2 regions of the Halopseudomonas sp. T1L2 genome follow, and region 1 is predicted to be linked to the other one. Evidence: predicted binding sites of a transcription regulator. Region 1 holds the regulator's gene; the other holds the start of a gene.
What was found. The regulator LexA, encoded in region 1, represses DNA repair genes until DNA is damaged. The targets are predictions, from matches to a motif close to CTGTNTNNNNANACAG.

Region 2: a site for LexA is predicted at 4,868-4,883, ahead of recN (DNA repair protein RecN). Genes of this name have one in related genera too.

The regions. Positions count from the first base shown of each region.
Region 1 covers NZ_AP040865.1:436,677-444,446, reverse strand. The annotation lists gene ACZ5WQ_RS02065 (mechanosensitive ion channel family protein) at 1-1,013, opposite strand, end outside; gene nagZ (beta-N-acetylhexosaminidase) at 1,010-1,996, opposite strand; gene ACZ5WQ_RS02055 (L,D-transpeptidase) at 2,046-2,534, opposite strand; gene ACZ5WQ_RS02050 (TetR/AcrR family transcriptional regulator) at 2,591-3,259, opposite strand; gene lexA (transcriptional repressor LexA) at 3,463-4,071, shown strand; gene sulA (SOS-induced cell division inhibitor SulA) at 4,082-4,570, shown strand; gene ACZ5WQ_RS02035 (hypothetical protein) at 4,627-4,869, opposite strand; gene ACZ5WQ_RS02030 (DUF6586 family protein) at 4,942-5,442, opposite strand; gene topA (type I DNA topoisomerase) at 5,454-7,770, opposite strand, start outside.
Region 2 covers NZ_AP040865.1:2,429,944-2,437,713, forward strand. The annotation lists gene dapB (4-hydroxy-tetrahydrodipicolinate reductase) at 1-804, opposite strand, end outside; gene dnaJ (molecular chaperone DnaJ) at 819-1,958, opposite strand; gene dnaK (molecular chaperone DnaK) at 2,093-4,015, opposite strand; gene grpE (nucleotide exchange factor GrpE) at 4,105-4,680, opposite strand; gene recN (DNA repair protein RecN) at 4,907-6,580, shown strand; gene fur (ferric iron uptake transcriptional regulator) at 6,651-7,061, opposite strand; partial or broken gene ACZ5WQ_RS11480 (outer membrane protein assembly factor BamE) at 7,186-7,545, shown strand; gene ACZ5WQ_RS11485 (RnfH family protein) at 7,633-7,770, opposite strand, start outside.

The sequences.
Region 1 (7,770 bases):
TTCAACAGCACATCCTCCTTCACCCGGTGGAACTCGGCCCATACCGGCGTCGTGAAGCAGTAGATAAAGAAATCCACCGACGACGGCGAGCAGCGATCAAAGAACACCATCAGAGTCTGTTCCTGATCGATATCCTCATGCGCCTGCAGCATCTTGCGCACATCCGCCACAATGGGCTCCATGCGCTTGATATCGTCATAGCGAATACCGATATGCTCGTAAATTCGCCGATGGGTCATGCGCGAGGGGTTTTCCACCACAATATTGGCGAACACCGCGTTGGGGATGTATAGAGGGCGCTTGTCGAAGGTGCGAATCCGGGTCAAACGCCAGCCGATATCCTCGACGGTACCTTCAATGTTGCGATCCGGCGAGCGTATCCAGTTGCCCACCACAAAGGGGCGATCCAGATAGATCATCAGCCCGCCGAAGAAGTTCGCAAGCAGATCCTTGGCAGCAAAGCCGACGGCAATACCACCAATACCACCAAATGCCAGCACCCCGGAAATGCTGTATCCGAGCGACTGCAACACGACCAGCGCCGCAGTGATGACCACAGAAGCCCTGAGCAACTTGCCAATCGCACCAACCGTCGTTTTGTCGGCCGGAGTCTCCCTGTAGGCAGGATCAACAAGCCGCTGCTCAACCTGCCGCATCATGCGCAGGATGAACCAGGTCAGCAGCACGATCAGCAGCACCCGCTGCACCTGATCCAGCACCGCTGCCAGATCATCATCCATCTGCAGCGCAGTAATCCGCGCCGCCCAAAGCAGCCCCATACTCCAGATCAGCACCCAGGCCGGGCGCCGGGCCGCATCGACCAGCGCATCGTCCCAGATATTGCGGGTTTTCTCGGCACGCTTTTGCATGTGGTCCAGCACACGCTTGGCGATATAGGCGGTCACCAGCGACGCCAGCACCACGGCAAACACATGGTAGATCCAGGCCTCGCCAATCAGCGGAAGCTGATCGAGCTGCAACTGCTCCGGCAACTGTTCGATGAAATCATTCAAACCAGATCAAACTCCCTCAGCAAGGAAACAGCCTGACGCCATTCAGGCGTCGCATGGTAATCGGCACCGGCCGGCCTGAGCGTCAGCATGCGAGCGATGCGGGCCGGGCATTGCAAGCCTTGCTTCTGCGCGTGCACCAGCCCTTCTTCCGCCGCCGCACGATCATTGCAGATCAGCAGCATGTCGCACCCCGCCGCCTGCGCGGCATCGATCCGCTCTGCCATACCGCCAACCGCATGCGCGCCGGCCATGGTCAGATCATCACTGAAGATAACGCCATCAAAACCCAGCTCTGCGCGCAGGATGTCCTGCAGCCAGCAGGTCGAGAATCCGGCGGGCAACGCATCAACCTGCGAATACACCACGTGGGCCGGCATGATGCCGTCCAGCTTGCCGGCAAGCGCCGCAAAGGGCACCAGATCGCTCTGGCGAATATCCTCCAGTGACCGGTCATCCACCGGCAGCGCAAAGTGCGAATCCGCCTCGGCCCAGCCGTGGCCAGGGAAGTGCTTGCCGGTGGCCGCCATACCCGCCGCGTGCAGACCATCAATATAGGCACTGGCGAGACGTGCCACGCGATCAGGATCGCCGCCAAGCGAGCGATTACCGATCACCTGACTGCGACCGTAATCAAGATCAAGAACCGGCGCAAAGCTGATATCGATACCACAGGCCAGCATCTCGGTCGCCATTACCCAGGCAGCAGCCCGGGCCACCGCGTCAGCCTGCGCGTCATCCACCGCAGCGACGTCAGCCAGCGCGGGCAGCCTGAGTACGTCACGGCGCAGGCGCTGAACGCGCCCGCCTTCCTGGTCTATCGCTATCAGCATGTCCGGGCGCTCCTTGCGGATGGCCCTTACCAGCTCGGCGACCTGGCGCGGCGATTCTGTATTGCGCGCAAACAAGATCAAGCCGGCGACTTCCGGCTGACGCAACATCTGCCTGTCCTCTGCTTCCAGCCAAAGGCCAGGCAGATCCAGCATCAAGGCACCCTGTTTCAATATTGCTTCTCCTGAAAACGACAGCGCATCATCACTGCGCGTCAATCTGAACGCTACAACCGACCGGCGTGCGCTCGAACAGTTCCAGCATGTCGGCATTACGCAGACGAATGCAGCCATGGGACAGCGGCGCACCCATCGGCTGATCGTCGCCGGTACCATGCAGATAGATATAGCGGCGCTGGGAATCAACCCGGCCACCGCGGTTGAATCCGACCTGCTCACCGCAGAGCCAGAGAATTCGGGTCAAAATCCAGTCACGCTCGGGAAATTGCTCCGCCAGCGCCCGGGTCCATACCTCCCCGGTGGGACGCCGGCCGATGAACACGGCACCCAGCGGCTGACCATCGCCGATTCGAGCGCGCACCCGATGGGCGCCGCGCGGCGTGCAGCCAGACCCTTCCTGCTCGCCAGGGCCATTAAGCGCTGTGGATACGGCATAACGACAGACAACCTCGCCAGCGCAGAAGCCAACCAGGGTCTGATCGTTCAGGGAAATATGAATATGATCGAGCTGCATGTCACCTCCAGCGCTGCGCACACCTTAGCGGACAGCGCAGCGGAGGTAAATGCAGGTTACAGCGCCATCGCCTCGGGCCGGCTCAACGTCGCGCTCTCGGCGCGCATTCCGGCTGCCAGGAACGGAACCATCAGCCGCAACACATCGTCGACCGGACGCGGCTCGCCCAGCTCCGCCTCCGCAATCGCACGCAGCGCCTTCATGCTGGACATGGTGAAGGCCGCGCTGCCGAGCATAAAGTGAACGCGCCAGAACAGCTCCTGCGGAGGTATGCCCGGCACAGCACTGACCAGAAGCTGCATATAACGCTGAAATACCTTGCCATACACCTCGCTGAGGTATTTGCGCAGATGGCCCTGGCTCTGGTTGAATGCGAGCCCTAGCAACCGCATGAAGGTTGAGAGGTCATGGCCGTTGCGCGGCTTCACTGCCAGCGCCTGCTGAACCAGCATTTCGAGCAGCACCTCAAGACTGGGTGGCGCGCCCTTGTCACGCGACTCGCGCAGATCCAGTTCCTTCTCAAGGCTGCTGACGAAGGGATCCAGGAACCGGACGAATACGGCCTGAATCAATGCCTTCTTTGAGCCAAAATGGTAGTTGACCGCGGCCAGATTGACGCCTGCCTTGCTGGTAATCAGGCGTAGAGAGGTTTCCGCGAAACCCTTTTCGGCAAAAAGCTGTTCTGCGGCGTCAAGTATTCGCTTGACCGTGTCGGACTGCGCCATGCGCTCCCCCAAGTGAGGCAAACATTCGTTTCAAACATACGTTTAAAACGATTTTAGTGTCAACCCCAGACTACCTTCCTGCCCACGTAAATCCCATCCTCCCTTTGGCAAAGCGGTGAACAGCGACACGAAAATTAGGGGTTGCCGGAGCAAAACAACTGTATATAATCTCAGTTACTGGATAAAAACACAGGCAACCCGCCATGCAGAAACTTACCGCGCGACAACAGCAGGTTCTGGCGTTCATCAAGGAATACATGGACAGCAACGGCTACCCGCCGACGCGCGTCGATATTGCCAAGACTCTGGGCTTCAAGTCGCCCAACGCAGCCGAAGACCATCTGCGCGCCCTGGCCCGCAAGGGCGCTATCGAGATGATCCCCGGCGCCTCGCGCGGTATTCGCCTGCCGGAATCGGATAGCGAAGCCAGTGATGACCAGCTTCCGGTGATCGGTCGAGTGGCAGCCGGTGCGCCGATTCTGGCGCTTGAAAATATCGAAGACCATTGCCGTATCTCCCCCGACTTTTTCACTCCCCGCGCCGACTACCTGCTGCGGGTCCATGGGGAAAGCATGAAAGACATCGGCATCATGGACGGCGACCTGCTGGCAGTACACCGCACCAGCGAAGCCCGTAACGGGCAGGTCGTAGTGGCCCGCATAGGAGAAGAAGTCACGGTAAAACGCTTTCAGCGCCAGGGCCGCAAGGTCTCGCTGATTGCAGAAAACCCGGACTTCAGGCCGATTGAGATCGACCTTGCAGAACAGGAACTTACCATTGAAGGTTTAAGCGTCGGAGTTATCCGCCGCTGAGGAGCTGATCATGCAGTACGCCCGCACCGAGCAACAGACCCTGACCCAGACCGACCTGTTTCACAACGCCCTGATGGCAACACGCCTGAAGCACCGTGCCTTTGCGCAGCCAGCACAGGCACTGCCGCAGGATGATGAACAGGATGGCAGTTACAGCGAGATGACCCTGCAAGGCAGCGCCCGCCAGTGCCTGCAGTGGCTGGCCCCGGTGCTGCGCGAACTGAGCCAGAAAGACAGCCGGCGCTGGCTTACCCTGATCGACCCGCCCGCTGCACTCAGCCAGCAATGGCTTCGCGGCGCCAACCTCGACCCTCAACGCATCATGATCGTGCGCTCCAAGGCCGGCATGGACAGCCTCAAACTCTGCTGCGACCTGCTCAGGATGGGCGGCAGCCATACCGTTGTCAGCTGGCTTGATCACGACAGCTGCATTGCCCCGCGCCTGGAACGAGCGGCCCAGGCCGGCCGCTGCCACAGCCTGAACGTCCATCTGGGCTGAAAACAGATACAAAAAAGGCCAGCTCAATGCTGGCCTTTGAACTATCGCGGTGTCGATTAATGCAGGACACGGCTTTCAGGGATGGCGTCGCCGTCGTCATCCTCATCCATCATCTGGCCAGCGGCCTGCATGCCGGCACTGATCATCGCCTTGGCAACTTCAATATAGCTTTCCTGCAGATATTCCCGCGCATCGCGGGAAAACTCGATCACCACCAACGGCTCACCCTCTTCGTCGGAACGGCGCAGAGCAACCTTGCCATTGGCGAGCTCGACGATTTCAAGGAAGGGTGAAGGCATTGCGGATATCTCCTGTCTGAACTGCGCGCAGTGTAACACAGCGCCGTACTCACGGCATCCGCGATCCCGCCTTCACCATTCCTGCATGCCGTCGCGATAGGCACGTACGCGACGGGAAACCTCCTGCAGAGCCTCCTCGGCTTGCACACTGGTCCACTCGGTGACCGGCGTGGCACTGGTGGCAATCAGCGAGTTGGTCGAGTTGTCGACCGGCTGCGGCGGTGCCTGCAATCGCTGCCAGGCGGCAATGACACCGGCCAGCCAGGTACCAGCGCTGTCAGCCAGCTCGGTGAGTTCCGCCAGCTCGGGACCGGGAAACCGACTGACTACCGCGGGTACCAGCACCGATTCGACCTGACGCGCATCAACCAGCGGCCAGCGGTACCGGTCTGCCACCTCATGAATCAGCGCCAATACGCCCCGGTAGAGATGAAAAACCGCATGCTCACGATGATACTGCGCCTGCGTCAGTGCATCGATTGCGTCGCTCTGCTCTGCCTGCTGCCAGGACTCGATCGCACGGCGGGCAAAATACAACGCCTGATTGGTGCGGGTATAGACTTCATTAGCCATGGTTGCCTGCCTTACCGCTTGGCCTTCTTGCTGCGGCCGTCATCCACCGACCACTGCTTGCCATCATGGAAAGCCCGCCACCCTGTGGGCTTACCCTCAACTTCGGTCTGCACGTACTGCTCCTTGGTCTTGCGGCTGTAGCGCACGACAGTCGGATTGCCGTCAGGATCAGCCACCGGCGCATCCAGCAGGAAGTGGTATTTCGGATCGATCTCCGCCTTGTGCGGAATCAGCTCCTTGACCAGAGGCGCCCGGGTTTCCCGGTTTTTCGGGAACTGGCTTGCAGCCAGGAACAGGCCGGAAGCACCGTCGCGCAGTACGTATACATCATCAACCTTTTCACACTTGAGTTCCGGCATCGGCACCGGATCCGCTTTCGGCGGCGCGGCCTCACCGTTACGCAGCAGCTTGCGGGTGTTCTTGCACTCGCTGTTGGTACAGCCGAAATACTTGCCGAAACGGCCGGTCTTGAGCTGCATTTCGCTGCCGCACTTGTCGCACTCAAGGGTTGGACCGTCATAGCCCTTGATCTTGAACTGACCTGTCTCGATCTCGAAACCCGAGCAATCCGGGTTGTTACCACAGACATGCAACTTGCGCCGCTCGTCGATCAGATAACTGTCCATCGCGGTGCCGCAGATAGCGCAACGATGCTTGCCACGCAGCACGCGAGACTCGCCTTCTTCGTCATCTGCCGCCACTTCATTGCCCGGCACCAGGTTAATGGTCGCCTTGCAACGCTCTTTCGGTGGCAGGGCATAACCGGAACAGCCGAGGAACACACCCGTCGAGGCCGTACGAATCATCATCGGTCGACCACAATCCTGACACGGGATATCGGTCATCGTCGGCTGATTCGCGCGCATCCCCTTATCTTCACCAGACGCAGAGGCGGCACTCAACCTGGCACTGAAATCGGCATAGAAATTATTCAGCACCTGCTTCCACAGCACTTCACCGTGAGCGACGTCATCCAGTGACTCCTCCATCTTCGCGGTAAAGCCATAGTCCATCAGGTTCGGGAAGCTCTCGTTCAGGCGCTCGGTAACGATATCGCCCATCTTCTCGGCGTAGAACCGGCGGTTATTCAGGGTCACGTAGCCACGATCCTGAATCGTGGAAATAATCGACGCATAGGTCGAAGGGCGGCCAATGCCGCGCTTTTCCAGCTCCTTGACCAGGCTGGCTTCGGCGTAGCGCGCCGGCGGCTTGGTGAAGTGCTGCTTGGGGTCCAGGCCCTGCAGCGCCAGCACATCATCAACCTTGATCTCCGGCAACACCTCGTCTTCGCCGCCCTTGCCCTGCTGCGGCATCACCCGGGTATAGCCGTCAAACTTGAGAATGCGGCCCTTGGCACGCAACTCAAACTCGCCAGCGGCTACCTGGATACTGGTCGACAGGTACTTGGCCGGCGTCATCTGACACGCCACAAATTGACGCCAGATCAACTCATACAGACGTTCAGCATCGCGCTCCATGCCCTTGAGATCGGTCTGCTTGAGCTTGACGTCGGAAGGACGGATGGCTTCGTGTGCTTCCTGCGCGCCTTCCTTGCTGCTGTACAGGTTCGGCTTTTCCGGCAGGTAGGCGTCGCCAAAGTTGCTTTCGATATAGCTGCGCGCCATCGCAATGGCATCCGCCGACAGATTGGTCGAGTCGGTACGCATATAGGTGATGTAACCCGCCTCGTAGAGACGCTGGGCCATCATCATGGTTTTCTTCACACTGAAACCCAGGCGCGTACTGGCAGCCTGCTGCAGTGTGGAGGTAATAAAGGGCGCATTCGGACGCGAGCTGGTCGGCTTGTCCTCACGCTTGACCGCCTTGTAGGCCGCATTTTCAAGCACCGCCAGCGCGGCATCGGTCTGCGCCTTGTTGGTCGGGCGGAAGGTCTCACCGTTCTGCTTGACCACCTCGAAGCGGACACTTTCTGCCTTGGGCGTGTTCAGGCGCGCATGCACCTCCCAGAACTCCTCAGGCACAAAGGCACGGATTTCGCGCTCACGATCAACGATCAGCTTGACCGCCACCGACTGCACGCGGCCAGCAGAAAGCCCGCGAGCAATCTTCTGCCACAACAGCGGCGAAACCATATAACCCACCACGCGATCAAGGAAACGACGCGCCTGCTGGGCATTGACCCGGTTCATATCCAGCTCACCAGGCTGCGAGAACGCCTCCTGGATAGCCTTTTTGGTGATTTCGTTGAACACCACGCGCTTGTAGCGTGAATCGTCGCCACCGATGCTCTCGCGCAGGTGCCAGGCGATGGCTTCCCCTTCGCGGTCCAAGTCCGTTGCGAGATAGACGGTGTCGGCGTCCTTGGCC
Region 2 (7,770 bases), 1.9 Mb from region 1:
GCCCTTGAAGCCGAGCACGTCCTGCATATCAAACAGGCCCGCGCCACGGCCCTCAAGCCACATCGCCGAACGTACCGCACCCTTGGCAAAGGTCATCCGACTGGAGGCCTTGTGGGTAATTTCTACCCGCTCACCCTCGGTCGCAAACAGCACGGTGTGATCTCCGACCACGTCACCGGCGCGAACCGTCGCAAAACCAATGGTCTTGGGGTCACGCGCCCCGGTCTGCCCTTCACGCCCATAAACAGCCACGTCAGCCAGATTGCGACCGAGCGCATCGGCAACAACCTCCCCCATGCGCAGGGCCGTTCCAGATGGAGCGTCGACCTTGTGACGGTGGTGCGCCTCGATAACCTCGACATCAGCCTCATCCCCCATGACCCGCGCAGCCATGTCCAGCAGCTTGAGACAGAGGTTCACGCCAACACTGAAGTTGGGCGCAAAGACGATAGGGATCTGCTTGCCGGCCTCGGCGAGCAACGCCTTTTCAGCCTCGGAGAAACCCGTAGTACCGATCACCATCGCCTTGCCTGCATCACGGCAAATCTGCAGATTCACCAGCGTCGTGGTCGGATGAGTGAAGTCGATCAGCACGTCAAAGTCGTCGACCACTTGCTTGAGGTCACCACTGATCGCAACGCCCAAGCGACCGAAACCGGCCAACTCACCCGCATCAGCGCCCACCAGCGAACTGTCAGGGCGCTCAATCGCCGCCGTCAGCGCAGCACCTTCCGTCTGACCGATTGCCTCGATCAGCGTCTTCCCCATGCGCCCGGCAGCGCCAATTACCGCAATCCGTCTCATCTTGCGCACCTGCCTCAGAATTTCATGTCTTCGAAGAAGTTCTTCACACCATCAAACCAGCTCTTGGCACGAGGCGACTGACTCGAGCCTTCGGCCTCAAGTGTTTGACGCAGCTCTTCGAGCAATTCGCGCTGACGCTTGGTCAGGTTGACCGGCGTTTCGACAACCACCCGGCAGAGCAGATCACCGGCCGAACCACCACGCACTGGCGTCACACCCTTGCCGCGCAGGCGGAACAGCTTACCGGTTTGCGCGCCCTCGGGAATCTTCAGCTTGACCCGACCGTCCAGGGTCGGCACCTCAAGCTCTCCGCCCAGTGCCGCATCGACGAAGCTGATCGGCACCTCACAGTACAGATTCTTGCCGTCACGCTGGAAGATCTTGTGCTCGCGCACCGAAACAACCACATACAGATCACCGGCAGGGCCGCCATTAACACCGGCCTCACCTTCACCTGCCAGGCGGATACGGTCACCGGTATCCACACCGGCCGGAACCTTGACCGACAAGTTCTTCTGCTTCTCTACACGACCATTGCCGTGGCAGTCCTTGCACGGATCGGTAATCATCTTGCCGGTACCATGACAGCGCGGGCAGGTCTGCTGCACCGAGAAGAAGCCCTGCTGCATGCGTACCTGACCATGACCACCGCAGGTGGTACAGGTTGTCGGCGTGGTGCCCTTCTTCGCACCGCTACCATCACAGGTTTCGCAGGCAACCAGAGTCGGCACACGAATGGTGACCGTGGTACCGCGCACCGCCTCTTCCAGATCCAGCTCCAGGGTGTAACGCAGGTCACTGCCGCGCTGCACGCTGGAACGGCCACGACCGCCGCCGCCACCGAAAATGTCACCAAATACATCGCCGAAGATATCGGAGAAGTTGGCGCCGCCGCCACCAAAACCACCGGCACCGCCACCCATGTTCGGATCCACGCCGGCGTGACCATACTGATCGTAGGCGGCGCGCTTGTTGGCGTCGGTCAGCACTTCGTAGGCTTCGGTCGCTTCCTTGAACCTCTCTTCGGCATTCTCGTCATCCGGGTTACGGTCCGGATGATATTTCATCGCCAGACGGCGATAGGCCTTTTTCAGCTCGGCCTCGCTGGCGCCCTTTTCGACCCCCAGCACTTCGTAATAATCACGCTTGGACATGTGTTCGACTTCCCTTACAGAGACACCCGGCACAAACGGCAACGCGGGAGAAGCTCCCGCGTTGCCAGGCAGAGTTGGAGGGCAACACACCGGACATGCCGTCGGTGCACCACCCTACCCGGTTCATCAAGGACTTACTTGTTGTCCTTGACCTCTTCGAACTCGGCGTCGACCACGTCGTCCGCATCGTTACCGGACTCCGCGCCTGCTGCCGGGTCTTCACCCTTGCCAGCCTGAGCCTGTTCGGCATACATCTTCTGGACCAGCGGGCCAGATGTCTCGGACAACGCGTTGATCTTGGCCTCGATCTCTTCCTTGTCGCCGGTCTTGATCGCAGCTTCCAGATCGCTCAGCGCCGTTTCGATGGCGGCCTTCTCTTCATCAGTCGCCTTGTCGCCCGCCTCGGTCAGGGTCTTGCGAGTCGCGTGAACCAGCTGATCGGCCTGGTTGCGCACGGTTACCAGTTCTTCGAACTTGCGGTCTTCCTCAGCGTTGGCCTCGGCATCACGCACCATCTTCTCGATTTCGTCATCCGACAGACCAGAGGACGCCTTGATCACGATGGACTGCTCTTTGCCGGTTGCCTTGTCTTTGGCAGACACGTTGAGGATACCGTTGGCATCGATGTCGAAGCTGACCTCAATCTGCGGCACGCCACGCTGCGCCGGCGGAATGTCGGCCAGATCGAAACGGCCCAGCGACTTGTTCTGGCTCGCCTGCTTGCGCTCACCCTGCAGCACGTGAATGGTCACCGCCGTCTGGTTGTCGTCTGCAGTCGAGAACACCTGCGACTTTTTGGTCGGGATGGTGGTGTTCTTCTCGATCAGCGTAGTCATCACGCCACCCATGGTTTCGATACCCAGCGACAGCGGAGTAACGTCCAGCAGCAGCACGTCCTTCACGTCACCGGCCAGCACCGCACCCTGAATGGAGGCACCGATAGCGACCGCTTCGTCCGGGTTAACGTCCTTGCGCGGCTCCTTATTGAAGAACTCGGCAACGGTCTTCTGCACCAGCGGCATGCGAGTCTGACCACCAACCAGTATAACGTCGTTGATGTCAGACACATCCAGGCCGGCATCCTGCATCGCGATGCGGCAGGGCTCGATGCTGCGCTTGATCAGGTCTTCAACCAGCGACTCCAGCTTGGCACGCGTCACCTTGACGTTCAGGTGCTTCGGACCGGACGCATCTGCAGTGATGTACGGCAGGTTGACGTCGGTCTGCTGGCTGGAAGACAGCTCGATCTTGGCCTTTTCAGCCGCTTCTTTCAGACGCTGCAGCGCCAGCGGATCGTTGTGCAGGTCAACGCCGTTCTCTTTCTTGAACTCGTCTGCCAGGTAGTCGATCAGACGCATGTCGAAATCTTCACCACCCAGGAAGGTGTCACCATTGGTGGCCAGCACTTCAAACTGGTGCTCGCCGTCAACTTCGGCAATTTCGATTACGGACACGTCAAAGGTACCGCCACCCAGGTCGTATACGACAACGGTGGAGTCGCCACGCGCCTTGTCCATACCGTAGGCCAGAGCAGCTGCGGTCGGCTCGTTGATGATGCGCTTGACTTCCAGACCGGCGATGCGGCCGGCGTCTTTGGTGGCCTGACGCTGGCTGTCGTTAAAGTAGGCCGGCACGGTGATAACCGCTTCGGTAACCGGTTCACCAAGGTAATCCTCGGCGGTCTTCTTCATTTTCTTCAGTACTTCAGCAGACACCTGCGGCGGAGCCATTTTCTCGTCATTTACCTGAACCCAGGCGTCACCGTTGTCGGCCTTGACGATCTTGTACGGCACCAGCTTGATGTCTTTCTGTACGACGTCTTCTTCAAAACGGCGGCCGATCAGACGCTTGACCGCGTACAGGGTGTTCTGCGGGTTGGTAACCGCCTGACGCTTGGCCGACTGGCCAACCAGGGTTTCACCGTCGTTGGTGTAGGCGACGATGGACGGCGTGGTACGACCACCCTCAGCGTTCTCGATCACCTTGGCGGAACCGTTTTCCAGAATAGAGACACAGGAGTTGGTGGTCCCCAGGTCGATACCGATAATCTTGCCCATAAGTTTCTCTCCGAATCTGACTGCCGCGTCTTGGTCTGCGGCGCTGTTCAACTATGCTTGAGCCCTTGATGGGGGCTGCCAAATCAATTTCAAGCCTGCTCGTCAATCGAGGGCGCGGCACCCGCCGCCGGGGCCTTGCTGACGACAACCATGGCCGGGCGCAACAGGCGACCGCTGAGGGTGTAACCCTTCTGGAACACCTTGAGCACGGTGTTCGGCTCAACCGCGGTACTTTCTTCCATCGCCATGGCCTGATGCAGTTCAGGATTGAAGGGCTCGCCCTCAGGCTGAACCGGGACTACCTGGAACCGCGCCAGGGTGTCGGCAAACATCTTCAGGGTCAGCTCAATACCCTCGCGCATCGGCTTGATCGCCGGATCATCAGCATTGGACAACTCCAGGCCGCGCTCAAGACTATCGATGATCGGCAGCAGATCATTGGCAAAACGCTCCAGCGCGAACTTGTGCGCCTTCTCGACATCCTGCTCGGCACGGCGACGCGCATTCTGCACATCAGCCGCCGCCCGCAGAGCCTGATCCTGAGCGGTAGCCAGCTGTTCTTCCAGACTCGCTACGCGCGCGGCAAGATCGCCTTCGGGCGTCGCAACGGTCTGATCGACCACGTCGTCCTGATCCTGCAGATCCGGTCTCTGTTCCTCTGCCATGTCTTTCTCCTGTCATAGGGTGGGCGTGTCTTTGCGCGCAATCGCCGCACACGCAGTCAATGATGAACGACCAGCCTCGCCGATCGCGTCTGGCAACCTATATGGGGACAGTCCACACAGCTTCAAGGGTCAATATCAATCAGTGTGCTCATGCTATTGCGGGGACTTGTCGCCACAAAGCAAACTACTGTATAAACAACCAGAACAATTTTCTCGGGAGCGCGCCATGCTGATCCACCTCGCGGTCAACAACTACGCCATCGTCGACACCCTGGAACTCGAGCTGGGCGGCGGCATGAGCGTGATTACCGGCGAAACCGGTGCAGGCAAATCCATCATGCTCGATGCACTGGCCCTCACCCTTGGCGATCGCGCCGACAGCGGCGCGGTGCGCCCCGGCGCCGACAAGGCCGACATCCTCGCCACCTTCGACATTCGCGACATTCCCGAAGCCCGCCAGTGGCTCGATGAGCGTGACCTGACGCAGGACGACGACCAGGTTATCCTCCGGCGCGTGATCACCGCCGAAGGCCGCTCACGAGGCTACATCAATGGCGCACCCTGCCCCCAGCAGGACCTGCGTGCCCTCGGCGAAATGCTGATCGACATTCACAGCCAGCATGAGCACCAGTCGCTGCTGAAAACCGATACCCATCGACGCCTGCTGGACGAGTACGCCGGCGCCGGCGAACTCGCGAGACAGGTTCAACTGGCTGCCCAGCGCTGCCGCCAGACCGAGAAGGCGCTACGCCAGGCCAGCCAGCAAAGCGAAGAACAGGCCGCTCGCCAGCAGCTGCTGACCTACCAACTGGACGAACTGGACAATCTGAGCCTGCAGGACGGCGAACTGGACGAACTGGAGAACGAGCAGCGTCAGCTTGCCAGCGCAGACCAGATCCTGCATTCCTGCCAGCAAGTCATCAACATCTGCAGCGAAAATGACGCAGGCAGCGTGCTGGAAGCCCTGACCGCCAGCCTGAGTCGGCTGGACGCCTTTAAAAGCCACAGCCCGCAACTGGGTGAAGCCAGCGACATGCTCGCCAGCGCACAGATTCAGATCGAGGAAGCAGTCGGCGAACTGACCCGTTACCTCGACCACTTCGAGGCCGACCCTGAACGCCAGCAGTACGTGGAAGAACGCCTCAGCGCCATTTATGACCTGGCACGCAAGCACCGTATTCAGCCGCAGGAGCTGCCCGCACTGCAGCAGCAGCTGATCGACGAACTGGAAGGCCAGCAGCAACAAGCTGCCGACGCAGAGCGCCTGCAGGAAGAACTGGTTGCCTACCAGGCCCACTATCGCCAACTGAGCGAGAAACTGTCAGCACAGCGCAGCAAGGGAGCAGCCAAACTCGCCAAGGCAGTAACTCAGGAAATTCAGCGCCTGGGCATGCCCGGTGGCCGAATCGAGCTGCAGCTGACACCGCTGGACGCTGACAGCTACCCGGTAACCGGGCTGGAAACCGTCGAGTTCCTGGTCAGTGCCAACCCCGGCCAGCCCGCCAAACCGCTGGCCAAGGTAGCATCTGGCGGCGAACTGTCACGCATCAGCCTCGGCATTCAGGTCATCACCGCACAGACGTCACGCGTTCCCACACTGGTGTTTGACGAAGTCGATGTGGGTATCGGCGGCCCGACCGCCGAGATCGTTGGCCAGCTGCTTCGCCAACTTGGCGCGCGCGGCCAGGTACTGACAGTCACCCACCTGCCGCAGGTCGCCGCTCAGGGGCATCAGCACCTGTTTGTACGCAAACAGCAAACCCGCAACAGCACACGCACCTGCATTGACCAGCTGGACGATAACGCCCGCGTACAGGAAGTCGCCCGCATGCTTGGCGGCGTCGACTTGACCGACGAATCACTGGCCCACGCCCGCAAGCTGCTCAGCGTTGCACACTGAGCAGATATAAAAAAACCGGGCCTGGCCCGGTTTTTTTGCACCAAAAAATCAGCACTTGTCCAATCTGACGTTACTTGCCGCCAGCCTTGCGCACATACAGCACCAGATTGTGGTCAACCAACTCGAAGCCGTGCTCCTTGACGATTTCGCGCTGACGGCGCTCGATTTCAGGATCGAAGAACTCGACCACTTCACCAGAGTCAACACAGACCATGTGGTCGTGGTGCTCGCCGTCGGCCAGCTCAAACACGGCGTGTCCGCCGTCGAAGTTGTGGCGCACGACCAGTCCGGCCGCTTCAAATTGCGTCAACACGCGATAGACGGTGGCCAGGCCAACGTCCTCGCCCGCCTCCATCAAAGCCTTGTAGACGTCCTCGGCACTCATGTGACGCTCGTTCGAACCGTCGAGCATTTGCAGGATCTTAACCCGAGGTAACGTGACCTTCAGGCCAGCTTTGCGGAGTTCTTGATTTTCAACCATGTCACTATTCTCGTTCAGCGCTTCGCAGGGCGGGATGAGTCGGGTATGATCAGGGCAATACAGCCATTCCAAAGATAGCGGATGTTAGCACGTGACGCGAAAAAGCTTTAATCGAATCCTTTTCATGCTGTTATGCAGTGTCTCTATCGGCCTTCTGGGTGGCTGCGGCGTGGTCCCCGGCATTTACAAGATCGATATCCAGCAAGGCAACGTTGTCACCCAGGAAATGGTTGACCAACTCCGCCCCGGCATGACCACCCGCCAGGTGCGCTTCATTATGGGCACTCCGCTGATCCAGGACACCTTCCACCCCAACCGCTGGGATTACCTGTACAGCATGGAATCGGGACACAGCACGCGCGTGCAGGAACGCATCAGCCTGAACTTTGAAGACAATCGCCTGGTCGGCCTCTCCGGCGACTTCATGCCAGGTCAGAGCCAGGACGAGGAAATCATGAGCTCCGACACCGTCGAAACCTATCCCGTCGACCTGGGCGCTCCACTCGGCACAGGCGAATAGCCAACGCACTAAAGGGGAAGCGTCCGACGCCTCCCCTTCCTGCCCCCGCGACTAGTCTTCCGTCTTGGCCGCCTTGGCCTTGGCAGCGCGCTGCTTGCGCACTTCCTTCGGGTCCGCAATCAGCGGACGATATATTTCCACCCGCTCTCCTGACTGCAGCACCCGCTCTGCAGGTTTGGGGACGGCCTT